2 regions of the Mycobacterium sp. DBP42 genome follow, and region 2 is predicted to be linked to the other one. Evidence: riboswitches for the same ligand, from Rfam matches in the RefSeq annotation. Region 2 holds a riboswitch; the other holds the start of a gene.
The links. Region 2 has a riboswitch for S-adenosylmethionine ahead of E0T84_RS15110 (bifunctional o-acetylhomoserine/o-acetylserine sulfhydrylase). Riboswitches for the same ligand answer to the same signal wherever they lie in the genome.
Positions count from the first base shown of each region.

Region 1: linked by a shared signal. The riboswitch ahead of E0T84_RS04360 (hypothetical protein) and the one ahead of E0T84_RS15110 (bifunctional o-acetylhomoserine/o-acetylserine sulfhydrylase) in region 2 are both predicted to bind S-adenosylmethionine.

Region 1 is NZ_VCMY01000003.1:38,626-45,802, forward strand. It holds gene E0T84_RS04335 (TM0106 family RecB-like putative nuclease) at 1-1,016, opposite strand, end outside; gene E0T84_RS04340 (hypothetical protein) at 1,181-1,414, shown strand; gene E0T84_RS04345 (hypothetical protein) at 1,901-2,455, opposite strand; gene E0T84_RS04350 (hypothetical protein) at 2,452-2,976, opposite strand; gene E0T84_RS31785 (DUF3293 domain-containing protein) at 3,230-3,523, shown strand; SAM riboswitch class IV at 3,957-4,068, shown strand; gene E0T84_RS04360 (hypothetical protein) at 4,473-4,832, shown strand; gene E0T84_RS04365 (hypothetical protein) at 4,893-5,720, opposite strand; gene E0T84_RS04370 (hypothetical protein) at 5,717-6,973, opposite strand; gene E0T84_RS04375 (AAA family ATPase) at 6,979-7,177, opposite strand, start outside.
Region 2 is NZ_VCMY01000014.1:20,764-27,940, reverse strand. It holds gene E0T84_RS15115 (NADP-dependent isocitrate dehydrogenase) at 1-1,402, opposite strand, end outside; SAM riboswitch class IV at 1,680-1,799, shown strand; gene E0T84_RS15110 (bifunctional o-acetylhomoserine/o-acetylserine sulfhydrylase) at 1,970-3,301, shown strand; gene E0T84_RS15105 (homoserine O-acetyltransferase) at 3,322-4,452, shown strand; gene E0T84_RS15100 (class I SAM-dependent methyltransferase) at 4,449-5,177, shown strand; gene E0T84_RS15095 (FAD-dependent monooxygenase) at 5,203-6,741, opposite strand; gene E0T84_RS15090 (TetR/AcrR family transcriptional regulator) at 6,738-7,177, opposite strand, start outside.

The sequences.
Region 1 (7,177 bases), on a different contig from region 2:
AAGAACAGGCCGGTATCGGCACGCCAGAACGGATGGCCCTCGAAATCGATGAAGACGTCACCGTCGTCGGGCTTCGGCAACGTCTCGAATCCACGGCCCCACTGAGGATCATCGCCGGGCGGCACGACACGATACGGCGGCACCCCATCCTGGAGTCGTGCCTGCACTTGTAGCGCAGCCTGCTGGGCGACCCGTTGCAGCCGTTGTTCCCGCATCCCCTCCACGGAGTCGGTCCGGGATGCCAAGTCCGCCAATGTCCGGACGTCAACGTCGGCCAACGCGGCAATGTCGCTCTGGCGAATGCCGGCAACGAAATGCAGGGCATCGTCATCGCGCCACTGCTGCACACAGGACTCCTGGAACTCACAGAAGTCGCAGTGCGCGCAGGGTTGCGGGGTCGTTCCGGCGATCGGGCCGGCGGCGAGCGCGGTAGTCAGTTGGGTTCGCAGCCGTCGCCAGTACGGGCTGAAGTCGTCTACTCGCAACTTCTCCAGATGCCCCGAACCCAGCCACACGTACATGTGCTCGGGACGAACTCCCGTCTGCGCCTCGATGGCGTCGGCGTAGAAGCACAACTGGAGCACGTGACCAGGCTTGGCGTCGGACCGGGCGAGCTTCGCGTCGACCGGTTCATACGAGACGGCACCTGTCGTGGGATCCTGCACTTGTACAACGAAATCCGCGATGCCGCGCACGCCGTCGTGCATGAACGGCATCTGGTACACCACATCCCAGTTCTCACCGAAGAGATTACCGCTCCGCGCCACCCAGTCCGCGAACGCCTCGCCATCACGGCGGCCCGGAACATCGAGAACGGACTTGCCGTCGCTCCGATAGTGGGCCAGGCACTCCTTCTCGTGCTCCTCGCCCTTCGATAGCAGGAGCTGGGCGAACGACCCGAACATTGACTTCGGCTGGGGGAGTAGCCCCTCATCGACCTGGTGGCGCAACGTCAGGTAGTGCGGGCAGTCCAACCATGCCGTGATCTTGGACGGGGTCAGGAGGTGCTCACGCATCGTGGTTGCTCCTCTCGGCCTGGGCTTGTGTATCGGATGGGCGATGCTCGGGTGCGGTGCCGCGCCCGCGACAACTCGGTACCACCGCATGATTGTGGACTGTGCCACTGACAACGGTGAGGAAATTCGGCCGTGCAGATGCGCGCATTTGGTTGACTGACCCGGTGCCCGCGTATGAGGACTTCACCTGGACCGCCGCAGAGACGCTGAGAAGCATGGCCGAGGGTGACGATCCGTGGTGCTACTACGAGCAGACTGCGGTGCGCTTCGAGTCCGGCCGGGTTGTTCCAGTAGCCGGCGGGAGCGCGGACGAGCGCCCACCGTTGGGATCCTTGCACATCGTCACCGCAATTCAGCCCGAGACCGGCCCTGCTGCCCGATCCGGAACTTCTTCTTGAGAGCACGGAGGAGCGCTGACCAGCGCACTCTCAAGTAGTTTCGGACGGGTCCGACCCTGTTTGTCCACGAATACTTGACGGTGCCGGACAAGTTTCACGAAGACCTGAGAGCACCGGAGCGAACTGCGGCAGGCCGCCGCACTCGTCGGTGTCCGGTGTCATGCTTCCTTTCATGGACGGCTACGACATCTCGCTTGGTGCTCCACGCGATTGGTGTCCTGCATGACCGCGGGTGCCACAGCGTGCGGATTGAAGCCGGCGAGAGTTCGACGGGCATGTGGTACGAGGGCCACCGCGGCGATTGGCGCGTCGGACGAGATCCGTTTCCTAAGCCGTCGCCACCCGTACATGACCCTGGGCCGCTTCGTGGTTGGCCCGATTAGGGACCGAGGAAGCGCTCGATGCTCGGCGCCTTCGTCGGCGAAACGTGCTGCACGCGCGTTCATGTACCGGGGCGCCTAGCGCACATAGGTTGTTGCTCGCCAGCTACGCTCCGCCCGAGAGCCCGTTCAACTCTGCGGCCGCATGAATGGCGGTCTTGAGTTCGTCGAAGGAACACTGCCTCGGACCGAGGGCTAGCAGCCGTCCGAGCCGAATCTTCTTCTGCTCCGGAACGTTTCGGTTAAGTTCGGTCGTGGGCATCACATAGAACGTCCATTGCCTGACGTCGAGCGGATCGACCGGTTCGCCAATCGAGCCGTTCAGCAGGCAGAAGACGTACACTTCGGCGCTTCGCTTCGCACGGGGCGCATAGGTGTTGGTGTGGGCGTCCCACCCCTTTGCCGGACCGATGCCGAACTCGATCACCGAGGGTCGGGTCTGCTCCCACGATTGCACGTAGGCAGCCGATTTCACTTCCACCCCGACCTTGACACCGTCGACGTCGACGTCGAGGTCGTGACTGTGCCATTCGACGCGCTTCACCTCATCAATGCCGAGTGCTATCGCCACGATGTACTCGGCCAGCACACCACGGGTGGTGTTGGTGAGCAGGTCGTCGTACGCCCAGGCATGGAATTCCTCTTTTTTGATGTCAGTCATCGCCGAGTCCTTAATGCTTGAGCCGCTCCCCTGCCAAGTACCGTCGTCACTTTGAGCCGATCGATGTCGTCGATGGTCAGGACCGCTTCGGGTCGGGTGATCCGCTTGATGTCCTCGGCTTGCGGTTGCGGCACCAGGAGTGCCAGGTCGCGTGCCTCATCAACGTCGATGTTTGTGTGTATCCACTGGCTCTGATCGGTGCGCTCGTGGTCGACGCTCACGAACCAGTTAGCCAAGAATTCCTGCAGGTGCGGGATCAGTGTCCACACCTTGCGCCGGGCCAGCGCCGAACGCGCATCTGGACGGGTGAATGCGAGCCAGGCGAGTGCTTCACTGTCGGCGTCGGTGAGCTTCCAGAACACCCGGCCGTTGTGCGCCAGCGGCCGGGTGACAGCGATGCGCTCTCCGGTCTCGCGGGCCCGCGTGGTGTAGTCGGGAAGCGTGTCGGTGTGGTCGGGAACGCTGTAGAAATAGTCGTGTGGCCTCTGCGGTCCCAGCCGTCCGCTTCGAGCGTTGTCCATCAAACGCGCCCCCTCACCGCGCACCATGTTGCCATGTCATCGGCTCCCTGTGTCTGACGATCCGACTACCGGTCGTTGGCCGAACGGCAACAGAGTCGCACATGCCTCCGACAAGACGCCGCCGACAGAGGTCGTCCACAACCTGAGGGCACCATCGCCGGCATCCCGGAGGACGCCGCACTCTCAGACGGTCATGGGAAATCCGCCGAATCCGGATCACTCTCAGGTATTCGCGGAACACTCTCAAGAAGTAGTGGATCGGACACCTGACTCAGCGGACAACGCCGCGCGCATGATCGTGCTGGACCAGGAGCTCGCCGCGGCGCGTACCCGGTCGCTGCCAGTCGTCGGTGCCAGCCCCTATGGGCAGCACGCCGAGGAAAGCTGGGCGGTGTTCGGGTTGAGCGACGATCAGGCGCGCCAGCTCGGTCTGCGATTCGGGCAGGTCGCGGTCTTTGGGTGGAGCGGTCCTCGGTGGTCACTGTTGGCCTGTGCAACCGACCGCCAGACGCATCGAGGGTGGCGGTGGCTAGAGGAAGGCGGGTGACCTCGCGCGGCGCCGCAGGACCGATGTCTGGGCGTCGTCGACTGCTGCGCAATGTGGAGACGGCGGGAAACATAGGACCTACGGCGAAATGATGGAGGTCGCCGGCTGTTCTGGAGCGGATGCAGCCGGAAGTGTGGCAGGAACAGGAACTCGACGAACAGTTCAAGATCACGAGGTGTCCTGTACTGCACTACTCGCGCCGTGATCCGTCCGCCGGTGAGATCGGCACCCGCCTGCTGAGGCGGCGAGCAGTGTGCGCTCACACACCGTCGGATTATTGGGTCGGCGGCGATTGGACGAAGCTCGCATTCCGGAACTACACCGGCGCGCAGCTGCTAGATCTCGCCGACGTTCAGCCCAATCTTCGGGCTGACCGCGCAGGGGTGTGTGCGGCCGGAAGAATCTGTCAGGCGGCGTTGTTACGGTGAGCGAGCTTCACGAGATGCCGTCGACAAGCTCCGACTGGGCGGCACGCCAACCCCACGCTCGTGGGTGGCTCGGATGACGAAGCGATCGCCTTCAACAGGAGGCGGTAAGAGCGCCTCGATGAGGGGCGAGCGGTCGCGGCCGTACATCGAGAGGGTGGGCAAGATGTTTGGAAACGAGTGGATCCGACTCGCCGCGGGTGATCTTGTGTTGCGCACCTGGATCGGCGATTCGCAGGTCACCTACCATGCAACATGGGATGCCTTCGGGTGGAATGTTATTCGACGTGTTGCAGGTGCCGTGGCGCCACTACTGTTGGTCGCCGCTGAGCCATCCTTCAGCGCTGTGCAGGCCGCCGTCGACGACGATCGGCATGGGTTGTGAATGTGTACAACCCTGGCGCCATCGCCTGGGAAGTACCCAACTTGCATCGCGCTGGGGCCCCGACCGGTGGCCGTGACCGTTGCAGGTCCGCGATCGTTCTGCCGTCGGAGTCGAGTACTGACATCTGGAGAGGGTGGCCGTGACTATGGACCGCGAAGGCACTGTGTTGTCTACCGCCGCACCCGAGTACGCCGCCAGCACGTGGGGCCCGTACTACGACGTCCTGTATCCGCAGCGCCAGGTTCACTACATGGTTCAGTGGAGAGCCGTCCCGAACTGGATCGACCACGCGGTCGCGCTCTGGCGCCAGCGCGAGGAGCTGCGTCGGGTCTACGAGACCGAACACGGCGGTGCACCAGAGCGGTGGCCCACCAGACATCCCGGCGTAACGCTCGGCGACTGCGCAGGATGCCTGGGTTGCCAGTGGATCGCTACGGCCTGGCGTGACTCTGCGGAGCTCGCCCGACGCCACGAGGTGTCCAACGGGATTTCGAACTGAAATCTAGCGGCGCAGGACGCTGTGGCCGACTCCGTCTGCTTGCCCTCGCGGGCCGGCAGGTCAGGCGATTTCGTACGTTCCGTCCGTCAACGCGTCGCTAACCCATTCGTCGAAGTCTGGCAGGTTGCCATCGGGACCTGCGCTGGCCAGATAGACATGGAACATGTCATCGAATCCGAACCATTCGTCGTCGGCGGTGCGGTGATACTCGTGGGCGAACGCATCGCTCGATTCAATACCGGAATTCAGTAGCTCGTCGGTGAGGCCGACGAGTGAGTTGGCGAACTCGACCCAGTGTTGCGGGTCTTTTGCGCCGCCCGGTCCGCCGGCCGTGGGTGCGGCACCGGGCAGCCGCTGGAATCCCAGTCCGGCATCGCCCGAGTAGCTCACCAAAACATTCTTTCCGTCTGGCCAGGCGGCGATACCGGTAAACGAGACGTCCGACATCATCGACAGCCCGGAACCGCTCAGCACCGACCATTCGACGGTCGTCTGTCCGTCCCATTCCAGTGCAACCTCGCTCTCGAGATGTGAATCTTCATCCCATGGGGTCACCGACCACAAGCTCAGCCCGAAACGCCCGGGCTTGATCACCTCCGGAAGCTGGTCGACGGGATCCTTCTGCCAGGGCTCGAGCTCCACCTCGTATGCAGTGTCGGTGCGAGTGATCTGCCATGGCTCGATGCCCCGTTGGTGGAATTCCGTTGCGACGTCAAGGGGTACGGTCTTGTCGATGTATTCGACCGCATCGTCGGCGTCGATCTCGGCATTCGCCCATTCGCGGGCGATGGCGAGGGACACACCGGCATCGATGAAGGTCTTCGCATCGCTGGCAGACAACCCAGCGGCAAGCCATTCGGCTGGGATATTGGACGGGTCCGTGCTCATGGGGTCCTTCCGTGGCTTCGGCGTGTAGGTGTCGAAACTTGTCCTTCTGCTTGCGCCGCGAGCCATCCCTGAAGGTGCTCAGCAAGCGCGTCCGCTGCGTCCGCTGGGTTGGCTGTGGTGGTGTTCCAGTTGAAGCAATTGATCGCCACGGGTCCGACGCGGACGTGTGCCCCGACTTCGCGCTCGCCGAATGCGATTACGACGCCGGCATTGACGCGGTATCCGGTTGCGAACGTGGTGATCTGGTTGAGGTCGGAACGCCCAATCGAACCGTCCGGACGATGTTTATATTTGATGTCGCCGACTGCGAAGGTATGTCCGAATACCAGGTCTGGGTTCAAGCTTCGTTTCTTGTCACCTTGCAGGTTCTTCCGCCGTTTCTCGATTGTGCAATATGTGTGGAGTCGCCGCTGGAGGCAGTCGCGTACTCCAGCTTCGACTGCGTCTGGGGTGCGGTAGAGAAATGTCCAAACCGGTTGCGCACCTTCGCAGATGGAGATGCTGCTGCTTTCCAGAATCATCAGCGCCAGTGGAAGGACGTCTTTGTAGCTGCTAGTGAGTGGGTCGAGCCTGACTTGGGTATCGCCGTCGCGCAGTCCCCGGATGTCAGTCAATCGATCGCCGATTCGTCGGCATCGCCGCCGCAGATCAGCCGGCATGTCCGGCCAACTGAGTAGTCGGAGCGTGGCGCCTTTGACCACCCGGTTCAGGCTGGTGTCCTCGCTGCGGATGTCGTAGTCGCAGCGGACAACTGGTCTGCCCATCATCACTGAACGTGCGGTAGCTGTGGCCTCGATCCGGCCGCGGGCACATCCGAGGTTGCCGGTGACACGCGAGTAGTCGCTCGCCAGCCCATGCCGCAGCAGCACTTCACATGCTTCGGTGAACCACGTCGCCACGACAATGTGGAAGCTGGAGTCTGTTTCGAGATGGGTTCGTTCGAGCAGGTGACGTGGAAACTGTTGAGACGCTGCGAACAAGAACAGTAGATGTGCCAATGAGATCTTGGGATTGACCACGAGCTGAGTATGTTGCAGTCCGATCACGCCGATCGCATCCGAGATGCGTACCAGGTAATCGGATGCCGACACGGCATTGCACCGCACCACCGTCTGGTTGGAGGAGGGATCGTCTTCGTCAGAGGCGCCCCACCAATCCTTCTTGGACGCGAGCTGTTGCCCGATGCTGCGCAGCGTTGCGGCTTCCTCCGCCGTCAGCGGCACCCGCTGCTCGGCGGATTCGGTCAGATGCACTGTTCTCATAGCGGAGGCTGATCTGGCCACAGGTCATTGAACACGAACTGGTCCACCAATGACGGCTGGTCGAAGTAGTACTCACGCAGCAGCGGCAGTATCTGGCGCAGCCACGTCCGGCGCAAATCGTCAGGCGTGTACGTGCGGCGCATGAAATAGCTGTGGCCGATCGTGTGGTTCTCATCGATGTCTTCGCGTAAGCGA
Region 2 (7,177 bases):
TCGGCATCCGCCAGATGTCGCCCTCTTCGACGTCCTGGTTCAGCAGCACCTCACCGGAATCGATGTCGACGATCTTGGCGACACCGGCCTGCGGGATCTCGAATGTCTTGTCGTGACTGCCGTACTCCTCGGCCTTCTGCGCCATCAGACCGACGTTGGGCACCGTGCCCATCGTGGTCGGGTCGAACTGGCCGTGGGTCTTACAGAAGTTGATCACTTCCTGGTACATCCGGGAGAACGTCGACTCCGGGTTGACCGCCTTGGTGTCCTTGGTGCGGCCGTCGGCGCCGTACATCTTCCCGCCGAGGCGGATCATCGCCGGCATCGACGCATCGACGATGACATCGGACGGCGAGTGGAAGTTCGAGATGCCCTTGGCCGAGTCGACCATGGCCAGCTCGGGCCGGTGCTCATGGCAGCGGTGCAGGTCCTCGATGATCTCCTCACGCTGCGAGGCGGGCAGCGCCTCGATCTTGCTGTAGAGATCAGACAGACCGTTGTTGACGTTGACGCCGAGCTCGTCGAACAGCTTCTGATGCTTGGCGAAGGCGTCCTTGTAGAAGACCTTGACCGCGTGGCCGAACACGATCGGGTGGCTGACCTTCATCATGGTCGCCTTGACGTGCAGCGAGAACATCACGCCCGTCTTGTAGGCGTCCTCGATCTGTTCCTCGTAGAACTCGATCAGGGCCTTCTTGCTCATGTACATGCTGTCGATGACGTCGCCCTCGTCGAGCTTGACCTCGGGCTTGAGGACAATCGTCTCCCCGACCCCGCCGTCTTTCGGGCTGGTCTCCAGCTCCATCCGGACATTGCGAGCCTTGTCCAGCGTCATCGACTTCTCACCGTGGTAGAAGTCGCCGGTCTTCATGGTGGCCACGTGGGTCCGCGAGGCCTGCGACCACTCGCCCATGCTGTGCGGATGCTTGCGCGCGTACTCCTTGACGGCCTTGGGGGCGCGGCGGTCCGAGTTACCTTCGCGCAGAACGGGGTTCACCGCGCTGCCGAGGATCTTCGAGTAGCGATCACGGATCGCCTTCTCCTCGTCGGTCTTGGCATCCCCCGGGTAGTCGGGGACCGCGTAACCCTTCTCCTGTAGTTCCTTGATCGCGGCCGTGAGCTGCGGGACCGAGGCACTGATGTTGGGCAGCTTGATGATGTTGGTCTCGGGCAGCTGAGTGAGACGGCCTAGCTCACCGAGGTTGTCCGGAACCTTCTGCTCGTCGGTCAGACAGTCGCCGAATTCGGCCAGGATGCGCGCCGCCACCGAGATGTCACTCGTCTGGATATCGATACCCGCCGGCTCCGCGAAGGCGCGGATGATCGGCAAGAAGGAGTACGTCGCAAGCAGCGGCGCCTCGTCGGTCAGCGTGTAGATGATGGTCGGCTGCTGGGCAGTCATGGTTGCTCTCCCGGCGTCAGTCTCGGTTCGACGAGGATCACTCGTTGTCACTCGTGGTTATTCGCTGCTCTTGTGTCGCGGCCAGACTACAAGGACGGGCACCGCCTCGAAGGGGCAGCTTTCATTACTGACCAGTAACTTTGGCTTGTGTTCAGGCGTCCGACACCTTCACCGGCCCGCCGAACTGAACGTGTTTCAGTCGCGGTCGCACAAAACGGGCAAACACCCCGCAGAACCGACTGGCATGGCCTCAGCGCGTTGCGATAAGCTGCAGGCCGGTCATGAGTGTCAGCATCAAGCCCCGGCTTGCTGGCCGGCAACCCTCCAACCGCGGTGGGGTGCCCCGGGTGATGACCAGGTTGAGCAGTCGTTCGCGGCTGTAAGGCAAGCGCGGGTCCGAAGGTACGGGCCCCCAGACAGACAGGGAAACCTGATGGAGGCCAGCCATGTGTATGTGTCCGTGAACCCAACGCGTCGGCCCGTCGTGATCGACGACAAGCCCGGCGCCCGGTAGCCGACCACACGCCCTGCCTTCCTCATCCCCTTCACGGAGGAGACATCCCAGCCATGACAAACCCCGACGTCGCCGCCAATTGGTCGTTCGAAACCAAGCAGGTCCACGCCGGTCAGACTCCCGACGCCGCCACCAAGGCCCGGGCCCTGCCGATCTACCAGACCACCTCCTACACCTTCGACAGCACCGACCACGCCGCCGCGCTGTTCGGCCTGGCCGAGCCGGGCAACATCTACACCCGGATCATGAACCCGACCACCGACGTCGTCGAGCAGCGCATCGCCGCGCTCGAAGGCGGCGTGGCCGCACTGCTGCTGTCCTCGGGTCAGGCGGCCGAGACGTTCGCCATCCTCAACCTGGCCGGCGCCGGCGACCACATCGTGTCCAGCCCGCGCCTGTACGGCGGCACCTACAACCTGTTCCACTACACGCTGCCCAAGCTGGGCATCGAGGTCAGCTTCGTCGAGGACCCGGACAGCCTCGACAGCTGGCGGGCCGCGGTACGGCCCAACACCAAGGCGTTCTTCGCCGAGACCATCTCCAATCCCCAGATCGACATCCTCGACATCCCGAACGTGTCCGCGGTGGCACACGACAGCGGCGTCCCGCTGATCGTCGACAACACCATCGCCACCCCGTACCTGATCCAGCCGATCGCGCTCGGGGCCGACATCGTGGTCCACTCGGCCACCAAGTACCTGGGTGGGCACGGCTCGGCGATCGCGGGCGTGATCGTCGACAGCGGCAACTTCGACTGGACGCAGGGCCGCCACCCCGGGTTCACCACCCCAGATCCCAGCTACCACGGCGTGGTCTTCGCCGAACTCGGCGCACCGGCCTATGCCCTCAAGGCCCGCGTGCAGCTGCTGCGCGATCTGGGCAGCGCGATCTCTCCCTTCAATGCCTTTTTGATCGCGCAGGGATTGGAAACGCTGTCGCTGCGTGTTGAACGCCACGTGGCCAATGCGCAGAAGGTCGCCGAGTACCTCGCCGGACATTCCGACGTGACCTCGGTGAACTACGCCGGACTTCCCAACTCACCCTGGTACGAGCTGGGCCGCAGGATCGCCCCCAAGGGCACCGGCGCTGTGCTGGCCTTCGAGCTGGCCGGAGGTGTGGAAGCGGGCAAGGCCTTCGTCAACGCCTTGACCCTGCACAGCCACGTCGCCAACATCGGCGATGTGCGCTCGCTCGTCATCCATCCGGCCTCGACGACCCACCAGCAGCTCTCCCCCTCCGAACAGTTGTCCACCGGTGTCACGCCCGGTCTGGTGCGGTTGGCCGTCGGCATCGAGGGCATCGACGACATCCTGGCCGACCTGGAGCAGGGGTTCGCCGCCGCCCGCCCGTTCAGCGGCGTACCGCAGACTGCGGCGACGGTGTAGGACGGCGAGAGAAGACCGCCATGACGATCACCGAAGAACCGGCCGTGTCCACCCTCCCGTTGCCCGCCGAAGGCGAGACCACCGTCGTGCACATCGGTGCGCTGACGCTCGAGAACGGCACCGTCCTGCCCGACGTGTCGATCGCCGTGCAGCGCTGGGGCGAACTGTCGCCCGCACGCGACAACGTGGTGATGGTGCTGCACGCCCTGACAGGCGACTCCCACGTGACCGGACCGGCCGGCGACGGCCATCCGACCGCGGGCTGGTGGGACGGGGTGGCCGGACCGGGTGCCCCGATCGACACCGACCAGTGGTGCGCGATCTCGACCAACGCGCTCGGCGGCTGCCAGGGCTCGACCGGGCCCGGTTCGCTTGCGCCCGACGGAAAGCCTTGGGGCTCACGGTTTCCCCAGATCACCATCCGCGACCAGGTCGCAGCCGACCGGGCCGCCCTGGCCGCCTTCGGCATCACCGAGATTGCCGCCGTGATCGGCGGGTCGATGGGCGGAGCCCGCGCCCTGGAATGGCTCGTCGGACACCCCGACGAAGTTCGGACCGGACTGGTGCTGGCGGTCGGCGCCCGCGCCACGGCCGATCAGATCGGTACCCAGAGCACCCAGGTGGCCGCGATCAAGGCCGACCCGGACTGGCAGGGCGGGGACTACTACGACACCGACCGGGCCCCGCTGGCCGGCATGGAGATCGCCCGGCGCTTCGCGCACCTGACCTATCGCGGCGAGGAAGAGCTCGACGAGCGTTTCCGCAACGACGCCCAGGGCGATGAGGATCCGGCCACCGGCGGACGCTACGGAGTGCAGAGCTACCTGGAATACCAGGGCGGCAAGCTGGCCCGCCGGTTCGACCCGGGCACCTATGTGGCCCTCTCGGATGCGCTGTCGACCCACGATGTGGGCCGCGGCCGCGGCGGCGTCACCAGTGCTCTGCGCAGCTGTCCGGTGCCCGTCATCGTCGGTGGGATCACCTCCGACCGGCTCTACCCCATCCGGCTACAACAGGAGCTGGCCGAGCTGCTACCCGGCTGCAACGGCCTGGACGTGGTCGACTCGGCCTATGGGCACGACGGCTTCCTGGTCGAGACGGAAGTGGTTGGCAAGTTGATCCGCCGCACGCTGGAGCTGGCAGCACGGTGAGCTCGCCCAAGGCGCGTTCTCTGTCCTTCGGCTCGGAAGCCGCAGCCTACGAACGCGGCCGGCCGTCGTATCCGCCGGAGACGATCGACTGGCTGCTTCCCGAGGGTGCGCACGACGTGCTGGATCTGGGCGCAGGCACCGGCAAGCTGACCACCCGGCTCGTCGAGCGCGGGCTGGACGTGATCGCCGTGGATCCCATCCCCGAAATGCTTGAGCTGCTGTCGAACTCACTGCCGGACACCCCGGCGCTGCTGGGTACGGCCGAGGAGATCCCACTGGCCGACAACAGCGTCGACGCCGTGCTGGTGGCGCAGGCCTGGCACTGGTTCGACCCCGAGCGGGCCGTCAAGGAGGTCAGCCGGGTGCTTCGCCCCGGCGGCCGGCTGGGCCTGGTGTGGAACACCCGCGACGAACGGTCCGGATGGGTCAAGGATCTGGGCCGGATCATCGGCCCCGAGCACGATCCGTTCAACAGCGAGGTGACGCTGGCCGAGCCGTTCGGTGATATCGAACGCCACCAGGTGGAGTGGACGAGCTACCTGACGCCCCAGGCCCTCATCGACCTCGTGGCCTCGCGCAGCTACTGCATCACCTCACCGGAGCAGGTGCGTACCCGGACGCTGGAGCAGGTGCGTGAACTGCTGGCCACCCACCCAGCGCTGGCCAACTCGTCGGGGCTTGCGCTGCCCTATGTCACCGTGGGGATCCGGGCCACCCTCGGCTGAGGCAGAGACTGAAGCTGAGGCGCCCTCAGGCGCTGAGCGCGGACGACTCGGCCTCCGGGCCGAACCAGCGTTCCAGAGCCGCCCGGAGCCCTTCGCCATCGAATTCGTCTGCCGCCCAGGCGACATAGCCGTCGGGGAGGATAAGCATAGCGGCGGCGGGCCGACCTGCTGCGGTCGTCACCGTCACGTCGACGCGGTCACGCCAGCCGTCGACGATCTCGGCGTAAGCCCCGCCCGAGAGGTCGAGCAACATCGGCCGGCCCGTGCGCAACAGCTCGGCAATACGGCGGCCGTCGTCCAGCACGAAATCGGGAATGAAGTATCCGGACAGCCGGTGCCCGCTGTCGACCGAGTACCGGACATCGGAGCCGGCCAGCACGCCGGCGATGTGCGTCGAGCCGTCCGGTGTGGCCAGAAGTTCACCGAAAAGCGTTCGCAGCGCCGTGACTTCGGGGCCGGCGGCCATCAGGGCAGCCTGGGCCATGGAGTGCATCATCACCCGCTGCCCGGCCGGCCAGCGCTCGCTGTGGTAGCTGTCCAGCAGGCCGTCTGGCGCCCAGCCCTGCACAGTCGCGGCCAGTTTCCAGCCCAGGTTCATCGCATCCTGCAGGCCCAGGTTCAGGCCCGGCCCGCCCATGGCCGAATGCACGTGGGCCGCATCGCCGACCAGGAACACGTTGCCCGCACGGTACCGTTCGGCCTGGCGGGTGTTCTGGCCGTTGATACGCCGTAACGCGTGCGGCCCCGGCCCGGCCGGGGGCTCGATCGGCAGGTCGGCGCCGACCACTCGCCTCACGCTCGCGCGCAACTCGTCGATCATCAGCTCCGGCGCGTCGTCGGGAAGAACGGAACCGTACTCGATGGTTCCGAGCATGGACCGTCCCTCCTGGAATTCCGCATAGATGAGCACTCCGTCATCAAACCGATTGTGCCCGAATGGGATATGTCCGACGCCGGGGATTTCGATGCACCCGGGCGCGGTCCGCAGTTCCCTGGGCAGGCTGACGTGTGCCACCCGTGCGACGACGTCGGTGGTGAGTCCGGGAAACTCGATGCCGGCCTTCTTCCGCACCGGACTGCGGCCACCGTCGGCGCCGACGAGGTAGGTGGCCGGCAACCGGTAGGCCCCCTCGGGCGCCGAGACGTGCAGGACGACGCCTTCTGGTCCCTGTTCGAAGTCGATGAGTTCGTGTCCCCAACGGATTTCAGCCCCCAGGCCTTGCACCCAGTCCACCAGCTCACGCACCACCTGGGGCTGCTGGATCAGCATGCCGTACATGGGATTGTCGACAACATCGACGAACGGCACCTGCATTCCGGCGAAGATGTAACCGGCCATGGGTTCCGGCGCCGCGCCGGTACCACTGAGCTCGCCGTACAGACCCCGGAGATCGAGCACTCGGTTGGCCTGTCCGACAATGCCATTGGCCTTGAGTTCCGCGCTGGGCTCAGGCAGTTGCTCGAGCACCACCGGCCGCACCCCGGCCAGCGCCAGCTCCCCCGCCACCAACAGGCCGTTGGGGCCGGCACCGGAGATGACGACGTCTACCCTGTTCTCGTTCATGAGTTCCTTCCTGGTTCAGGCAGGCCTGCGGCTACTGCCGCAAATCCTTGGCGCAGCAGTGCCGTGAAAGACACTGGCGGATCGGAGATCCCGTACTCGTCCATCGCTACATCGCCGACCGCGCGCACCACGGCGGCCACCAGCCGGGGATACATGTCGCATTCGGGGTCGGTGCCGGTCCGCTCGGCGATCGCCGCCACCCACTCGTCGACCATCCCCCGGAAGGTGGCATCGCGAATTTCCGGGATCATCAGCAATTTTCGGACCTCGGCCAGCTGCTGGCGAGTCGGCAGCGCGTTCTCCACACCGTAGACGTCGGACATGTCGGCGTCCACCGGATTGACCACCGATTCGGTGATGGCGGTCCACAGCGGTTCGTCGGCCGGGCGCGAGCGGAACAGGTCGATGCTGCGGCGCAGGCGCTCCTGCTGCCGGT